Regions from separate parts of the Methylophilus sp. 'Pure River' genome, predicted to be linked through region 2. Evidence: riboswitches for the same ligand, from Rfam matches in the RefSeq annotation. Region 2 holds a riboswitch; the other holds the start of a gene.

Region 1 (7,283 bases), on a different contig from region 2:
TTGAGCAACTGCTTCATAGGCACACGGCCGCCTTCAAAACGGGTGGGGTCATAGTTGGTGTTGGCAGAAATAGACTGGTCAACAAACTTTTGCATAATGCCCACCAGCTTGAGGTAACCCTCATTGCTAGGCATTTTCCACAGCAACTGGTACTGGTCACGCAAGCGGTCAATCTCTGGTACCACCTGGCGCAAGATGCCATCTTTGGACTGTTTGACAGACACCAGGCCGCGCGGCGGTTCGATACCATTGGTGGCGTTGGCAATCTGGCTGGACGTCTCGGATGGCATCAATGCTGTCAGCGTAGAGTTACGCAGGCCATCTTTCTGGATGTCGGCACGCAGGCTTTCCCAGTCCAGCAACAATGGCTCGCTGCAGACGGCATCAAGGTCTTTTTTATAGGTATCAATCGGCAAAATACCTTTGGCATACGTGGTTTCGTTAAATGCACCGCATGGACCAAATTCGCGTGACAACTGTACCGAAGCCTTGAGCAGGTAATACTGAATCGCCTCAAACGTGCGGTGGGTCAGGCCCAACGCTGCGTCGCTGGTGTAGTTAGTGCCATTTTTGGCCAGGTAGTAAGCGTAGTTGATCACGCCCACGCCCAATGAACGGCGCTTGTTGGTGGCATTGAGAGCAGCTTTGACCGGGTAATCCTGGTATTCCAGCAAGGCATCCAGCGCACGCACCACCAAATCAGCCAGGCCTTCGAGTTCATCCAGTGACTCCAATGCACCCAGGTTAAACGCTGACAAGGTGCACAAGGCAATTTCGCCCTCTTCATCATTGATGTCGTTCAATGGATGGGTCGGCAGTGCAATTTCCATACACAGGTTGGACTGGCGCACTGGAGCAACGGCCGGGTCAAACGGGCTGTGTGTATTGCAGTGGTCTACGTTCTGAATGTAGATACGGCCTGTGCCTGCGCGTTCTTGCATCACCAGCGAGAACAGGTCTACGGCTGGCAAGCTACGCTTGCGGATGCTGTCATCGGCTTCGTATTGCGCATAGAGGCGCTCGAATTCGTCTTGGTCGGCAAAGAAGGAATCGTACAAGCCTGGTACATCATGTGGAGAGAACAAGGTGATGTTCTGGCCTTTGATCAGGCGCTGGTACATCAGGCGGTTGATCTGCACGCCGTAATCGAGGTGGCGTACACGGTTCTCTTCCACGCCGCGGTTGTTTTTGAGCACCAGCAGTGACTCAACTTCCAAATGCCACAGCGGGTAGAACAAGGTGGCTGCACCACCGCGCACGCCGCCCTGTGAGCAAGACTTCACCGCAGACTGGAACAATTTGTAGAATGGCAGGCAGCCAGTGTGCTGTGCTTCACCACCACGGATTTCACTGCCCAGGGCGCGGATGCGGCCCGCGTTGACGCCGATACCGGCACGCTGTGACACGTATTTCACAATGGCGCTTGATGTGGCGTTGATGCTATCCAGGCTGTCATCACACTCAATCAGCACGCAGGAGCTAAATTGGCGTGTAGGCGTACGCACACCAGACATGATAGGTGTAGGCAACGAGATTTTGAAAGTAGACACCGCATCATAGAAGCGCTTGATCAGATCCAGTCTTGTCTGCCCTTTGTAATTGGCAAACAGGCTCATGGCCACCAGAATGTACAGGAACTGCGGGCTCTCGTAGATTTTCTTGGTAACGCGGTTCTGCACCAGGTATTTACCCTCAAGTTGCTTCACAGCGGCGTAAGAGAAATTCATGTCGCGCCAGTGGTCCAGATGGCTATTTAACGCATCAAACTCTTCACGGCTGTAATCGCGCAGCAGATGCGGGTCATACTTGCCCAGTTCGGTCAGGGTCGTCACGTGGTCAAACAAATGTGGCGGCTCAAACTGGCCATAAGCAATTTTGCGCAGGTGAAAAATGGATAAACGCGCAGCCAGGTACTGGTAGTCAGGCGTTTCTTCAGAAATCAGGTCAGCGGCCGACTTGATGATGGTTTCATGAATGTCGTCCGTACGAATGCCATCGTAAAACTGGATATGGGAGCGCAACTCTACCTGCGATACCGACACATTATTCAGGCCCTGTGCGGCCCAGTCGATCACGCGGTGAATTTTGTCGAGATTAATCGGTTCCTTGCGACCATCCCGTTTTGTGGCCTGCATGGATTCGTATTGTGACATTAATGGCTCCCAATCATGGCAGCGAAGGTGGCATGGCACAGGCTTTTCGCAACGCGCATCCCGCCCCGGGAAAACCCAGGACCGCAGAAAATGCACCCGCTTAAAGGCCAGAAGAGCAATCAGCACAAAACTTGGCTCACTGCATCTGCCGAGGACACCCCGCCTCAAACGTTAACAAGAAAAAACTTACGGTAGGTCTCCTGGCTTTCAGGTCACCATTATTTGCTTTGCCTTCCCGAAATTATCAGTGGCGTTGTTAACAGCAAATAACTCGCTGATCACAGTTGCGGGGGCAGCTCTGGCTTGATGAGGACTGCGCCGTCTTCACGCACCAGATTCCCTTTTAAATACAGAAGAAGACTGTCTTCTGCATACCGTATGGATGCGACTATAAAACAATATCTATGGCTTTTCAATTATCAAAAACACAATATATTGATTTATTTACCTTGACAGTGAGCAACTGATTGTTTTTATTCAAGAATATTTTTACAACCATACTGCACAACTTCAGTGAGTGATATGCCGTCTCCTATCGTGATAAAAAAGCTATTTTTACGTCGTAATCATTAGGACACAGTGGTAACGAATTATGCGACACTAGGCATAACGAATAAAAACCAAATCCGTCATGACTTTTCTCCGTCTATCTACAAGATGCAGACTCACCGTCCTCATGTTGGTGGCTGCCAGCCCCGCGTATGCCACCAACGGCATCAACCTCATTGGCTTTGGTGCTGAATCAACCCTGATGGGCGGTGCTGACGTGGCGGTCGCGCGTGACACCAGCGCACTCAATACCAACCCGGCCGGGCTGACGCAGATCAAAGCGCCATTGCTGGATATGTTTGGCTCAGTGCTACGCACCACCGACCTGGTACACAAAGACCCCCGCAACGAAGAACATGCGTCCAACCGCTACACCTTGCTTGGTGGTGGTGGCTATGCGCGGCCCCTGGAAAATACCCCTTGTACGGCTGGCATAGGCTTGTTCGCACAAGGCGGCGCCGGTGGCGTGTTCGACAACCTGCGTACGCCGTTTGGCAATCGCGATGATTTGTCCTCGCTGTTTGGGATCGCCAAGATCATCCCCGGTATCGGTTGCGAGGTAACTGACAAGCTCTCTCTGGGCGCCAGCCTGAATATTGTTTATGCGAGCATAGAACAGGACTTTTTTGCGAATACTTCAGTGAGTGCGGTGCCCTTTGCAGGTTACAAATTAGAGGGCGCCTCCGCAGTGCGTACAGGCTTCAAGCTGGGCATGCAATATCGTGTGACCCCTGCACTGACGCTGGCGGCCTCCTATACCGAGAAAACCGAATTGCCGATGACCGGCGGCACACTGACAGCTGACTTCACAGATTTCGGGTTGGGCAAGGTGAAGTATGCCGATGCTTCAATCAAAGGCTTCGCCCTGCCGCGTGAAGTCGCTGTCGGGATGGCGTTCAAGCCAACAGATGACTGGTTGCTTTCATTCAAACTCAACTGGCTTAACTGGAGCGATGCGATCAATGACGTGACCCTGCGCGCCACCAAACCAAACAATGCTTCAGCGCAATCTATATATGGCAGCTCAATGGCAGCCGACTGGAAAGACCAATGGGTAGTCGCGACAGGCGTTGCGTACAACTGGGATGACCGTACCACGCTTTATGCGGGCCACAATTACGGCAAAAACCCGATCCCGCGCCAGAACTCCAGTCCTTTATTGGCAGGCACCCTAGAGCATCACCTCACCTTCGGTGCCGCACGCAAGGTCGACCAGCACTGGCTGATGACAAGCGGCGTCGAATGGATGCTACCTGTCAGTGTTAAATACAACAGCCGATTATTTGGTGAGTCTGAAATCCGTAATGAGGCGATTGTGTTGCACTTTATGCTGAGCCGCCGCTGGTAGCTTAAACAAAAAAACCTGGCATCAAGGATGCCAGGCTCCAAAACGAGTATGTCTGAGGAAAACAACAGTCAGCTGATCCCCTAGCTGTCACGCTTAAAAATCTACCTGTGCACTCACCTTGAAAATACGCGGCTCGCCCTGCGTCAGGAAATTCCAGTCGCCGTGGGTTTGCCAATATTTCTCATTGGTCAGGTTCTGAATAGCCGCACGCATGGTCACGCGATGGTCATTCAGTTTGGCCTGATAGCGCGCACCCAGATCAAATAAAGTATAACTATCCATGCGGTGAATATTTCTTGCTTCCAGGTAACGGTCACCCACATAACGCATCCCTGCTGATAAGGTCACGCCAGGCACAGCCAGCATTTGATAATCAGTAAATAAGGTAGCAGTAAATTTGGGGGCGTTAGGCGCATCCTTGCCATTGACATCAACATCATCACTGTTGTTTTCACTGTGCATGAGTACCATGCTACCGCGCAAGGCCCACTGGCTGCCGAGTTCAACACGGCCCGCCAGGTCCAGTCCACTCAGGACCAGGCCTTTCGTTTGCTGTACGTAATAATCGCTACTATTCGTGTAAGCCAGGCCACGTTGCATGCGGAACAGCGCGGCTTCGGCAGACCAGAAGCTGCCTTGCTGCTTGAGGCCAAGTTCATATTGCCTGCTTTCCAGCGGCCCAAAGGATTGGTCTTTATTATTGGTTCCCAGGGGCGCCGTGTTGCCCTCTTCTAACGCCTCGACATAGCTTACATAGGCAGTCAGTGCCTCTTGCGGTTTCCAGAGCAGAGCATAGGTTGGTGTCACCTTGCTTTTGTCAAAAGTCTCACCGCCGGGCTGGGTTTTGCGGTAGCTACTATGACGCAGGCCAATAATGGTGCTCCATTGCGGCGTCCATTCAATCGTGTCGCTCACAAACACACCAACATTGCGGGTCCTGAAAATGGTACTGACATCTTTGCTGATGTCGGAATGTGGATTGCTTGCATCACTGCGGCCACCGTACAAATTGCCCGTTCCCAAGGAGACAAAACCGTCCGGCGCACCACTGCGATGCACCGTTTGCATATCCGTCCCCGCCACCAGCGCATGCTTGATACTCCCGGTATCAAACCGCCCATTCACCATCATGTTTGCTGACAGATTGGTGTGCTCGCTATACCACTGTACCAGGCCATCATCATAGTTACCGGCATCGTCATTGATGTAAAGATAACTGTCGTAATTGGTACGCTTGAGTTTGGACATACGTACGGCCGTACTGATATTCCAGTCGTCATTGAATGCCCAACGCAACCCGGTACCTGCAGTCAGCATCTCGGTCTCATGATAGGTAAAATCCTGCGTCAGGCGTTTGGCGCCATCAATCGGCTTAGGGGCGGCAGCATTATCATCCACCACCAACGCGAACATGGAGCCATTCACTTTGCGTTTTTGATATAGTGTGTCGGCCTCAATGGTTAACTGGTCACTGAGTTTAATATCCAGTGCGGCGGAGGCTGAATCTCGCTTGATCGGCGTATCCAGATAAGTATCGCCACCTTCGTGTACATAATTGACACGCAATCCCAAACGATCATCGGCAAAACGACGGCCGATATCCAGGTTGAGACTGTATTGACTATCCGTCATCAAGCCGGCCGTCACGCGCGTCATCGGCGTATCCCCGGCGCGCTTGAGCTTGTAATTGAGGATACCGCCCGGCTGTGCAAAACCATACATGAACCCGGACAAGCCTTTCAGCAGCTCAATCTGCTCGAAATGCTCAATGGGTAAATCGGTATTCCATGCCGAAATATTCAGGCCATCAATTTTATAACCATTCAATAAATCGAGCGCTAGGCCCCTGACGGTAATCATGGAGCTTTCACGCGCGACCCCGTTACTTGAGGCCGTCACGGCAGCATCCAGCCTGAATACATCCGCAATATTCGTCACTTGGCGATCAACCATCTCTTCCGATTTCACCACCCTGACGGAGAATGGTGTATCCAGTAATGTTTTTTCGCCCAGTGCGCCATAACTGGCCTGATTAGCTTCGTAACGACTAAGCAGCCCATTGCCCTCCCTGGCTGCCTGCACATGCACTTCATTTAATAACTGAGGCGTTTTCTCGTCTACATCCAGCCGAATCACGGTAAAGCTTTTGCTATCCGTTTGCTTTAACGCCAAACCACTATTTTCCAGTAGCTTTTCCAGCGCCTGACGCACAGTATAGTCACCCCTGAGTGCGGGGGATTGTTTATGCTCAGTCAACGCAGTAGAAAAGAGAATGCGCTCACCCGACTGATGAGCCAAAGTATTCAGGGCTTTATCTAATGATTGTGAGGGAATATTCAGTTCCACAGCCTGGGCAGTGAAAACGAGATTGGCCAGTAATAACGCCATTAAAGTAGGCTTATAAGAGAGAGACATCGTGCTTTCCAGTGAATAAATAAATTGCTTACACTGGTATGTCGCATGAGCATCGGCAAATGTTGATGTCTGAGCTAAAAAATTTATCCCGGTGGTCGCGCCGGTCAAAAAAGTACCTGCCCATGCGGGCCGGTACTTTTAATAGAAACGCGTTAAATCTCCAGCTTAAGCGCCACTCCGAATAAGCGCGGAGCGCCAACATCGAGCACATCGCCACTACTATTATTGGTGACATACTCGCGGTCAAACAGGTTACGCACAAAGGCATTCACCGTGGTACGTGGATTTAAACGATAGGTCGCATTGGTATTCACCAGCACCACGCTGTCGTTGCGTCTGGTTTCTGTGAGCAGATATACGGAAGGGCTGCTATCTTGGTAAACCGTGTCTACATTGAACAGCCACTGATTACCCAAGTGGTAGTTCAAGCCAAGATTCACTTTGGTTCTCGGCGCCATAATGAACTGCTTGCCGCGCATATTGAGACCATCACTGTTGATGAAGTCCAGATACTCGGTATGGTTGTAGGCGGCACCGGCAATCATCTGCCAGTCACTATTGATCGCATACTCAGCCGAAACCTCCAGGCCGCGCATACGGCTTCTGGCAGCGTTAGAAATATACAAACGATTCAATGCATCGCGCTGACGCACCTGCTGGTCCTTCCAATCGGTGTAATACACGTTGGCAAAGGTTTTCAGGCCATATTCAGGCCAGCTACCGCGATAAGAAAGCTCGTAGGTAGTAGTGAATTCCGCGTCATATGGCCGGTGATCGGATGGCACCCGCATATTAATACCACCGCCACGATAACCACG
Region 2 (7,283 bases):
CTGGCTTTCATTCACGTATTCGGTTGCGCGTTGATTCGCATTGTTAAGCACCGCCTCACTCAGGCTTGCCACCTCATTAAAGCGCTCAGTCCACTGCGTTTCTATCAGGCGGTTGGCATCCGCATAGCGTGTGGTTTGCAGCGCTTGCAAGATCTGGTCACGCACCACATTCAGCGATGCCAGTTTCTGTTTGAGTTGTGTCACTTGCTGCTGGTCGCCAGAATAACTGCTGGCAATGATTGCAATTTTTTGCTGTGCCAGTTGCTCGTGTACTGCAATAAAATCCACCGTGGTTGCCAGTTGCTTGCGATCAGCCTCAATCAGGGTGGCATATAACAAACTGCCGCGTATCTGGTAAAGATCCGCCTCCAGAACAAGTGCCGCATTGGCGACGGCAAAAGGCTGCTCATAAAGCTTGCGTGTGGTTTGGTGCATCTCACGCATGCTGGAAAAGTAAATCCACACAAACAGCAATACGCCGACAAAAGCAATCAAAAACCCGGCGACCAGAATATACAACACGGCATTTTTTCGCTGTCTGTTCATAAGCGGCTCTACGTGAATAATGCATCTGGAATTTAGGGTATTGTCCTGATCAGGTTAACCATCACTTAGCCAGCAATGCCGAAATATACGCCCACTCTTTGGGGTCGACAGGTGTAATCGACAAGCGGTTCCCTTTTTGCAGCGTACGCATATTGGCCAGCTCTGGCGCTTCACGCATTTCCTTCAAGCTCAGCAAGCGGGTTTTGCGCACCAGCTTGACATCCACATTCACCCAGCGCGGATTTTCCGGTGTAGATTTTGGATCAAAATACTTGTGACCTTCGACAAACTGGAACCTGTCCGGATAAGCCAACTGGCTGACTTCACAAAGACCAACAATCCCAGGGGTCTCGCAATTGGAGTGGTAAAACAGCACGCCATCGCCCAATTTCATCTGGTCACGCATAAAGTTACGCGCCTGATAATTGCGTACGCCATACCAATCCACCGTCTGGTTCGGGAACCCTGCCAAATCATCAATCGAAACATCCGAGGGCTCGGATTTCATCAACCAGTAACGCGCCATGCCTGAAAACCTTCTTATGTCTAACAAATGCCAGTATCATAAACCAAGTTACAGTACAGCTGACAATCATGGCAAAAAACGTTCTTGGCACCCTACTCATTCCCTGCAGCATGCGCCCGATCACCGGCTTTGTGCGTGATGGTTGTTGCGGATTTCACCCTGAAGACCTGGGCAGGCATACCGTGTGTGCAGAAATGACAGATGAATTCCTGGCCTTCTCACAGGCACAAGACAATGATTTATCCACACCCATGCCTGAATATGGATTTCCTGGCCTCAAAGCAGGCGATCGCTGGTGCTTATGTGCAAGGCGTTGGCTAGATGCCAGTGAAGCTGGCTATGCGCCGCCAGTGATTCTGGAGTCTTGTGATGAAAGTTGCCTGGAAGTGGTCAGCCTGGCCGACCTGATGTATCACGCATTGCGATAAGCAGATCAGCCAAACTCGCTGTTGCAGCGAACCAGTTATATGGCCGGACGCAGACTGCGTCGCGCAAAGACCAACAGCAGGCCAGCGAAGAGCAACCCTGCATGTGTAGGCTCTGGTACAGGTGAAATCGCAGCAAACAGACGCTGGCCAAGATATTCATGCACTTTGGTCGTCATATGCAAATCATCCCAGAAAAGATACTTATCTGGATCAGCACAAACCGTTGCACCGTCATAACAAGCATCTGTTAAATTGGTGAATCCATTGCTCACGGCCAAGGCTATGCCGTTTTCCAATTCGGTTTTGGTATCAAAGTAAGTCAGGTTCGCAGTCGTTGGCAACCCCAACCCTGCTAACCCCGCAACCAGGTAGTCGTTATAGTCTCGCGTGTAATCCTCTAAAAACTGGACCACGCCTGGCGCAGCAGCACTAAAACGTGGCGCATCAACCAGCGCCGGTAAACCTAACACCAAAAAGTCAGTGGCGCCCTTGCTATGCAATAACGCCACCATATCAATCATATTTTGTGCAGAGTCTTGTGCTGAGAATGTCTCAATACCGTTTCCGCCGCCATCCAGCACATATAAATGTCCAGCATCAATCGACGGCACGGTATTCAGGTAGCTCGTCATAAACGTCAGCATATCCGCAGTGGTTGCGCCGCCAACTGCAAAATTTTGAAAACTAGCGGGTGAATTTAAACCTAACTCGGTCGCAAGATATTCAACGGCTGTTGGACCATTGGTAAAACGATAGTTGCTGTAAGGCGCACCCGTCTGTCCGCTACCAAATAACTTATAATAACTGACCACCGCAGTCTCTTGATCACCACCGTCGAAAAAACTATCGCCTATCGCAGTGATACCGCTATAAGCAAACGCTTGCTGAGAAAACAATGCAAATGCAAAAAACCAGAAAAATAGCTTACGCATGCCGTACTCCCTGAGTGTTAATTGTTAATCTATGTAACCAACTGGATTTTTAATCAATCCATTAAAGATTGCAATAGAAACTTTACAACGACAGCTAGTTGAAACGTAATGACGTGGCGAGGAACCACAGAAAGAGAAGGGAAAACAATGCGCTAAGGGGTTACCTGAGCCGAGATCCTGAACCAAAAAGTTCAGGTGGTAACAGCCTAAGGTACATTAGGTTCACACGCCAAGGGAGCCTTAAAAGACCACCCAACTTAGTGCGATCGCACAGCACCTGATGAGCCGAAACCTATAACAAAGACTAGTTCAAGGAATTTTAGACTCAGGCAACGCCTTAGCACACCGTTTTTATGATACGCCAATTAGTAAAAATGACGATGAAAATTTTGTGAATTGAAGCGGATTACAACAGTTTATGCTGGCCGGATAATACATCATCAATCTGCTGCTGCATGGTTGAAATGCGTTTTTTCACATCGCCCACATCCACACCGCCGCTACGCGTATTCAGCAACTCATGCGTAATATTGAGTGCCGCCATAATCGCAATCCGCTCCACACTCACCATCTTGCCAGCATCACGAATTTCGCGCATTTTACCATCAAGATAGCCAACCGCCTGCAACAAACTGTCACGCTCTTCGTCAGTACAAGTCACGCTGAGCGCGCGGCCCATAATTTCGATATCAATCGGATTACTTGCCATGACTAACGACCTTCCTCAGGCAACGCCGACAACAAACGCTCCAGTTGTACACTGGCTTGCGTCATATTGACTTTGAGTGATTGCGACTCCTGATGCAGCCGTGTGACCTCCTGACGCAACTCCACATTTTCGTCACGCAGCTGGCCGCACAAAGCAATCAGCTTCGTCACACGCTCTTCAAGACTTTTTAAATCGGCATCCATCAGCCCATTATCTTTTAAAAAAATGAGTGTGGTCAATAGCTAAGCGCGTTTTTTCAAAGTAAATTGATAATTTGAGCATTGCTGTCGAAAGTAGGCTTGCTGGCAAAAAAGCAGGCTTTAGACTAAAATAGCAACCAGTTGTCAGGTGCCTTTGCTGTATTTCTACAGGCAAGGTGAAACTGGGAAACAGGTGCGCGGACCTAATATTCGCAATTCCTGTGCTGCCCCCGCAACGGTAAGCAAGTGCGGGTCTATCCACATGCCACTGAGTTCAAACTCGGGAAGGCGATAGATCAAAACTTGCAAGCCCGGAGACCGGCCTCGCAACCAAATCGCATGGAAATACCGCGGGGTGACGGTGACTCTAAAAAAATGGCACTTCGATTTAATTGAAGTGCCTGCTTGCCTTTTAGTCGTCAATACACATCCCAGGTTTCCACTTTATGTTCTGCATGCGGGGTCGTATGCATTATCGGAAACAAATATGAATAAAAAAATCATTTTGGGACTCATCGCCCTTTACCCAGCCATGTCCTTGGCTCAAGAGGTTTTTTCTGAAAACACCTCCAATCTCGCCTCACTGTCATTGGACGAAGTGAGCGTGACCGCAGCAAGAATACCAGTTTCAACCAAGACGGCGACTGGTGACATCACAGTGATCACGCGTGACGAGATTGAAAGAGTGAAAGGCAGCTCGCTGCCGGACCTACTCAGATTACAGCCCGGCTTGCAGATTTCCACCAATGGCGGCATGGGAACGGCCAGCAGTGTATTTATACGTGGCACCAATGCGGAACAACTGATTGTGCTTATCGATGGACTGAGAGTCAACTCCGCGACACTGGGAACCACTGCCTTCGAAAACCTGCCATTATCCTTGATAGACAGAATTGAAATTCTACGTGGCCCTGCTTCCAGCCTTTATGGCGCTGATGCTATTGGCGGCGTTATCCAGATTTTTACTCGACGAGCAAAAACCGACCAGACTCTCTTTTACGGTAGTGTAGGTGCTGGCAGTTACGACACATACACCGGCAGTGCAGGATTCGACAGTCGCTATCAGGCACTACAATTTGGTGCTCAAATGAGCAGTTATGACACGAGAGGCATTTCTGCAAAAAAACGTCCCCCGCAAACGATTGACCGTGACCGTGATGGTTATAACAATCTGAGCGGCACGGCTTATGCAGACCTAGAGCTTGCAGAAGGCCATAGCCTCGGTTTGCGCTTTATGGAATCTGATGGCCAAAACCAGTTTGATAATGCCTACCGTAATTACTCCACCACCAACCAGCAAGCCTATGGTGCGACACTGAAAAACCGGCTGACCGAGCATTGGACGAGCACATTGAAATATGGCATCGGGCGTGAGCGCTCATTCAGCTTAAACAGCGCGAGCAGCCGCAGTAAATTCGACTCAGAACAAACCCAGATTACCTGGCAACATGATTACACGCTACCGTTCGGCACATTGACCTTTGCCTACGATAGGCTGGAGCAAGATGTCCTGACATTTTCCAATGGCAACCCCAGCATAGACAAGACGCGTAACGATGACGGCTTCATGCTTGGCTTCGTTGGCAATCACGAAGCGCACAGCATTCAACTCTCAGCACGTGAAGATCACAACACCCAATATGGCAACTACGTCACCGGCGGCGCAGGTTATGGCTACGCCATCTCACCCGAATGGCAAATCACCGCTCAATATGGATCAGCCTTTAGGGCGCCTACCTTTAACCAATTGTACTTTCCAAGCTTTGGCGACCCGGCCCTGAAACCGGAAAAATCGGATAACGTTGAAGCCAGCCTACGTTATCAAACCTCGGCTATCCAGGCCAAGCTGACCGTATTTGAAAACCATATCCGCGACCTTATCCAGAATGCAGGCCCTGCAACATCAGGCTGTAGTTTTGCAGGATTCTGCCCAACCAATTCAGGCAAGGTAGAAATTAAAGGGATCACTGCTGAAAGCAGCATCGTGTTGAACCCTCAGTGGCAACTCACAGGAAACTTGACCATCCAGTCTCCACGCAACGATGACACAGATAATTTACTTGTGAGAAGAAGTCAGCGCTACGGGAACCTGCAATTGCAATACAAGTCTGGCGACTGGGATGTTGGCACCGAAGTTAGCGCCTCTTCGCAACGCTACAACGACGCGGACAACAACTTCAGACTCAGCGGTTATGCCTTGGTCAACGCATCATTAGGCTATCGATTGAGTCCTCATTGGAAGCTGCTGGCACGTGCAAACAACATCCTGGATAAGGACTATGTAGTGGCAACCACCAAAAGCACATTCTCACCCAATGCACCTGACTACAACACAATGGGCACCAACGTGTTTATCAGTCTGAATTACGACATGAAGTAACCCTGCCAGGGTGGATTTTGCCCAAGCCTAAAGGAATTGGGCTAAAATTCACCCCTTGTGATTAATCTTATTTTTTGGAGTCGTTGGCATGCCAAGTAAAATTTCAACTCAATCTCTGGCAGTTGCGCTTGTTATTGCGCTGATGGTCATCGTCACACGCGGTCATCATTTCGCTTCTATCGATTTTTTGCCTAGCGCTTCTTACGCTGCGTTTTTGATTGCCGGTTACTACCTGCGCTCGACAATCATGTTTGTTGCCCTGCTGGCTTTGTGCGCTGGCCTGGATATGGCAGCAGTGACCTGGGGTGGCGTGAGCAACTTTTGCGTGACGCCTGCCTATGGCTTTTTGTTACCAGCCTATGGCACCATGTGGTTGGCTGGCCGCTGGCTGGCAGACAACACCACCTGGGCATTCAGCAGCCTGTTTAAATTGACGGGCGTAGTGGTTGCCGCTTCTGCGATTGCTGAGCTGTTCTCCAGTGGTGGCTTCTACTTCTTTGGTGGTCGTTATCCTGACCCGACCTTTGCCGAATTCGTGCCACGTTTAGTGAAATACTTCCCAAAACAGCTCGAAGCGATTGCATTCTGGGTGGTGGTAGCACTGATTGCACATGTGGTGTTTGGCCTGGCCAAGCGTTCCGTGCGCGAAAACGCTTAAGCTATACACGGCATCATGGAAACCAATGACCGTGACAGCCGCCATAAGGCGCGCATGATCCGCAAAAAAGCGGTCATTGACGAAAAAATCGAGCAGGCCAATCAGGAAAAAGGCCTGCTACTCATTCTCACCGGCAACGGCAAAGGCAAAAGCTCTTCTGCCTTTGGCATGGTGGCCCGCTCCCTCGGCCACGGCATGCGTGTCGGCGTTGCCCAATTTATCAAAGGCCGTTCAGATACCGGCGAAGAAGCCTTTTTCCGCCAGCATCCGTCAGTGACCTGGCATGTGCTGGGCGAAGGCTTTACCTGGAACACACAAGATCGGCAGCGTGACACCGAAACGGCCATGCGTGGCTGGCAAATCGTGGCACAAATGCTGCAAGACTCTGCGATCAATCTCGTGGTGCTGGACGAACTCACTTACACCTTCAAATACGGTTACCTGGATGAGCAAATGGTGCTGGAGGCCATCGCCAAGCGCCCGCCCATGCAGCACGTGGTGATTACTGGCCGCGGTGCTTCTGAGGCATTGAGAAATGCGGCCGATACTGTGTCTGAACTGATGGACGTCAAACACGCCTGGCGCGCAGGCATCAAAGCCCAGGCTGGGATAGACCTCTAATGCAAGCTGCCAGCTGTCACGCCATGCTCATGGCTGCGCCTGCTTCCGGCCAAGGCAAAACCATGACCACAGCCGCGTTGGCTCGCGCTTACCGCAAGCGCGGCCTGCGTGTGCAAGCCTTTAAATGCGGCCCGGACTTTATTGACGGCATGATTCTGCAAGTCGCCACTGGCAAGCCAGTCTATAACCTCGACCTCGGCATGTGTGGTGAAGCCGATGCGCAGCACTTGCTCTATCAAGCCGCCCAGCAAAATGACGTTATTCTGCTCGAAGGCGTGATGGG

Evidence for each region. A riboswitch is a leader RNA that binds a small molecule or an ion and turns the genes downstream of it on or off. The one in region 2 is predicted to bind cobalamin.
Region 1: another riboswitch for cobalamin. It lies ahead of nrdA (class 1a ribonucleoside-diphosphate reductase subunit alpha); the one in region 2 lies ahead of ACIDE9_RS12385 (TonB-dependent receptor domain-containing protein).

The regions. Positions count from the first base shown of each region.
Region 1 is NZ_JBKOUE010000003.1:128,084-135,366, forward strand. It holds gene nrdA (class 1a ribonucleoside-diphosphate reductase subunit alpha) at 1-2,153, opposite strand, end outside; cobalamin riboswitch at 2,326-2,547, opposite strand; gene ACIDE9_RS04430 (OmpP1/FadL family transporter) at 2,785-4,050, shown strand; gene ACIDE9_RS04435 (TonB-dependent siderophore receptor) at 4,144-6,465, opposite strand; gene ACIDE9_RS04440 (TonB-dependent receptor domain-containing protein) at 6,618-7,283, opposite strand, start outside.
Region 2 is NZ_JBKOUE010000010.1:51,763-59,045, reverse strand. It holds gene ACIDE9_RS12415 (diguanylate cyclase) at 1-546, opposite strand, end outside; gene ACIDE9_RS12410 (EVE domain-containing protein) at 608-1,072, opposite strand; gene ACIDE9_RS12405 (DUF2237 family protein) at 1,141-1,500, shown strand; gene ACIDE9_RS12400 (SGNH/GDSL hydrolase family protein) at 1,536-2,432, opposite strand; gene ACIDE9_RS12395 (cell division protein ZapA) at 2,839-3,141, opposite strand; gene ACIDE9_RS12390 (hypothetical protein) at 3,144-3,380, opposite strand; cobalamin riboswitch at 3,471-3,683, shown strand; gene ACIDE9_RS12385 (TonB-dependent receptor domain-containing protein) at 3,829-5,721, shown strand; gene ACIDE9_RS12380 (hypothetical protein) at 5,810-6,379, shown strand; gene cobO (cob(I)yrinic acid a,c-diamide adenosyltransferase) at 6,395-7,000, shown strand; gene ACIDE9_RS12370 (cobyrinate a,c-diamide synthase) at 7,000-7,283, shown strand, end outside.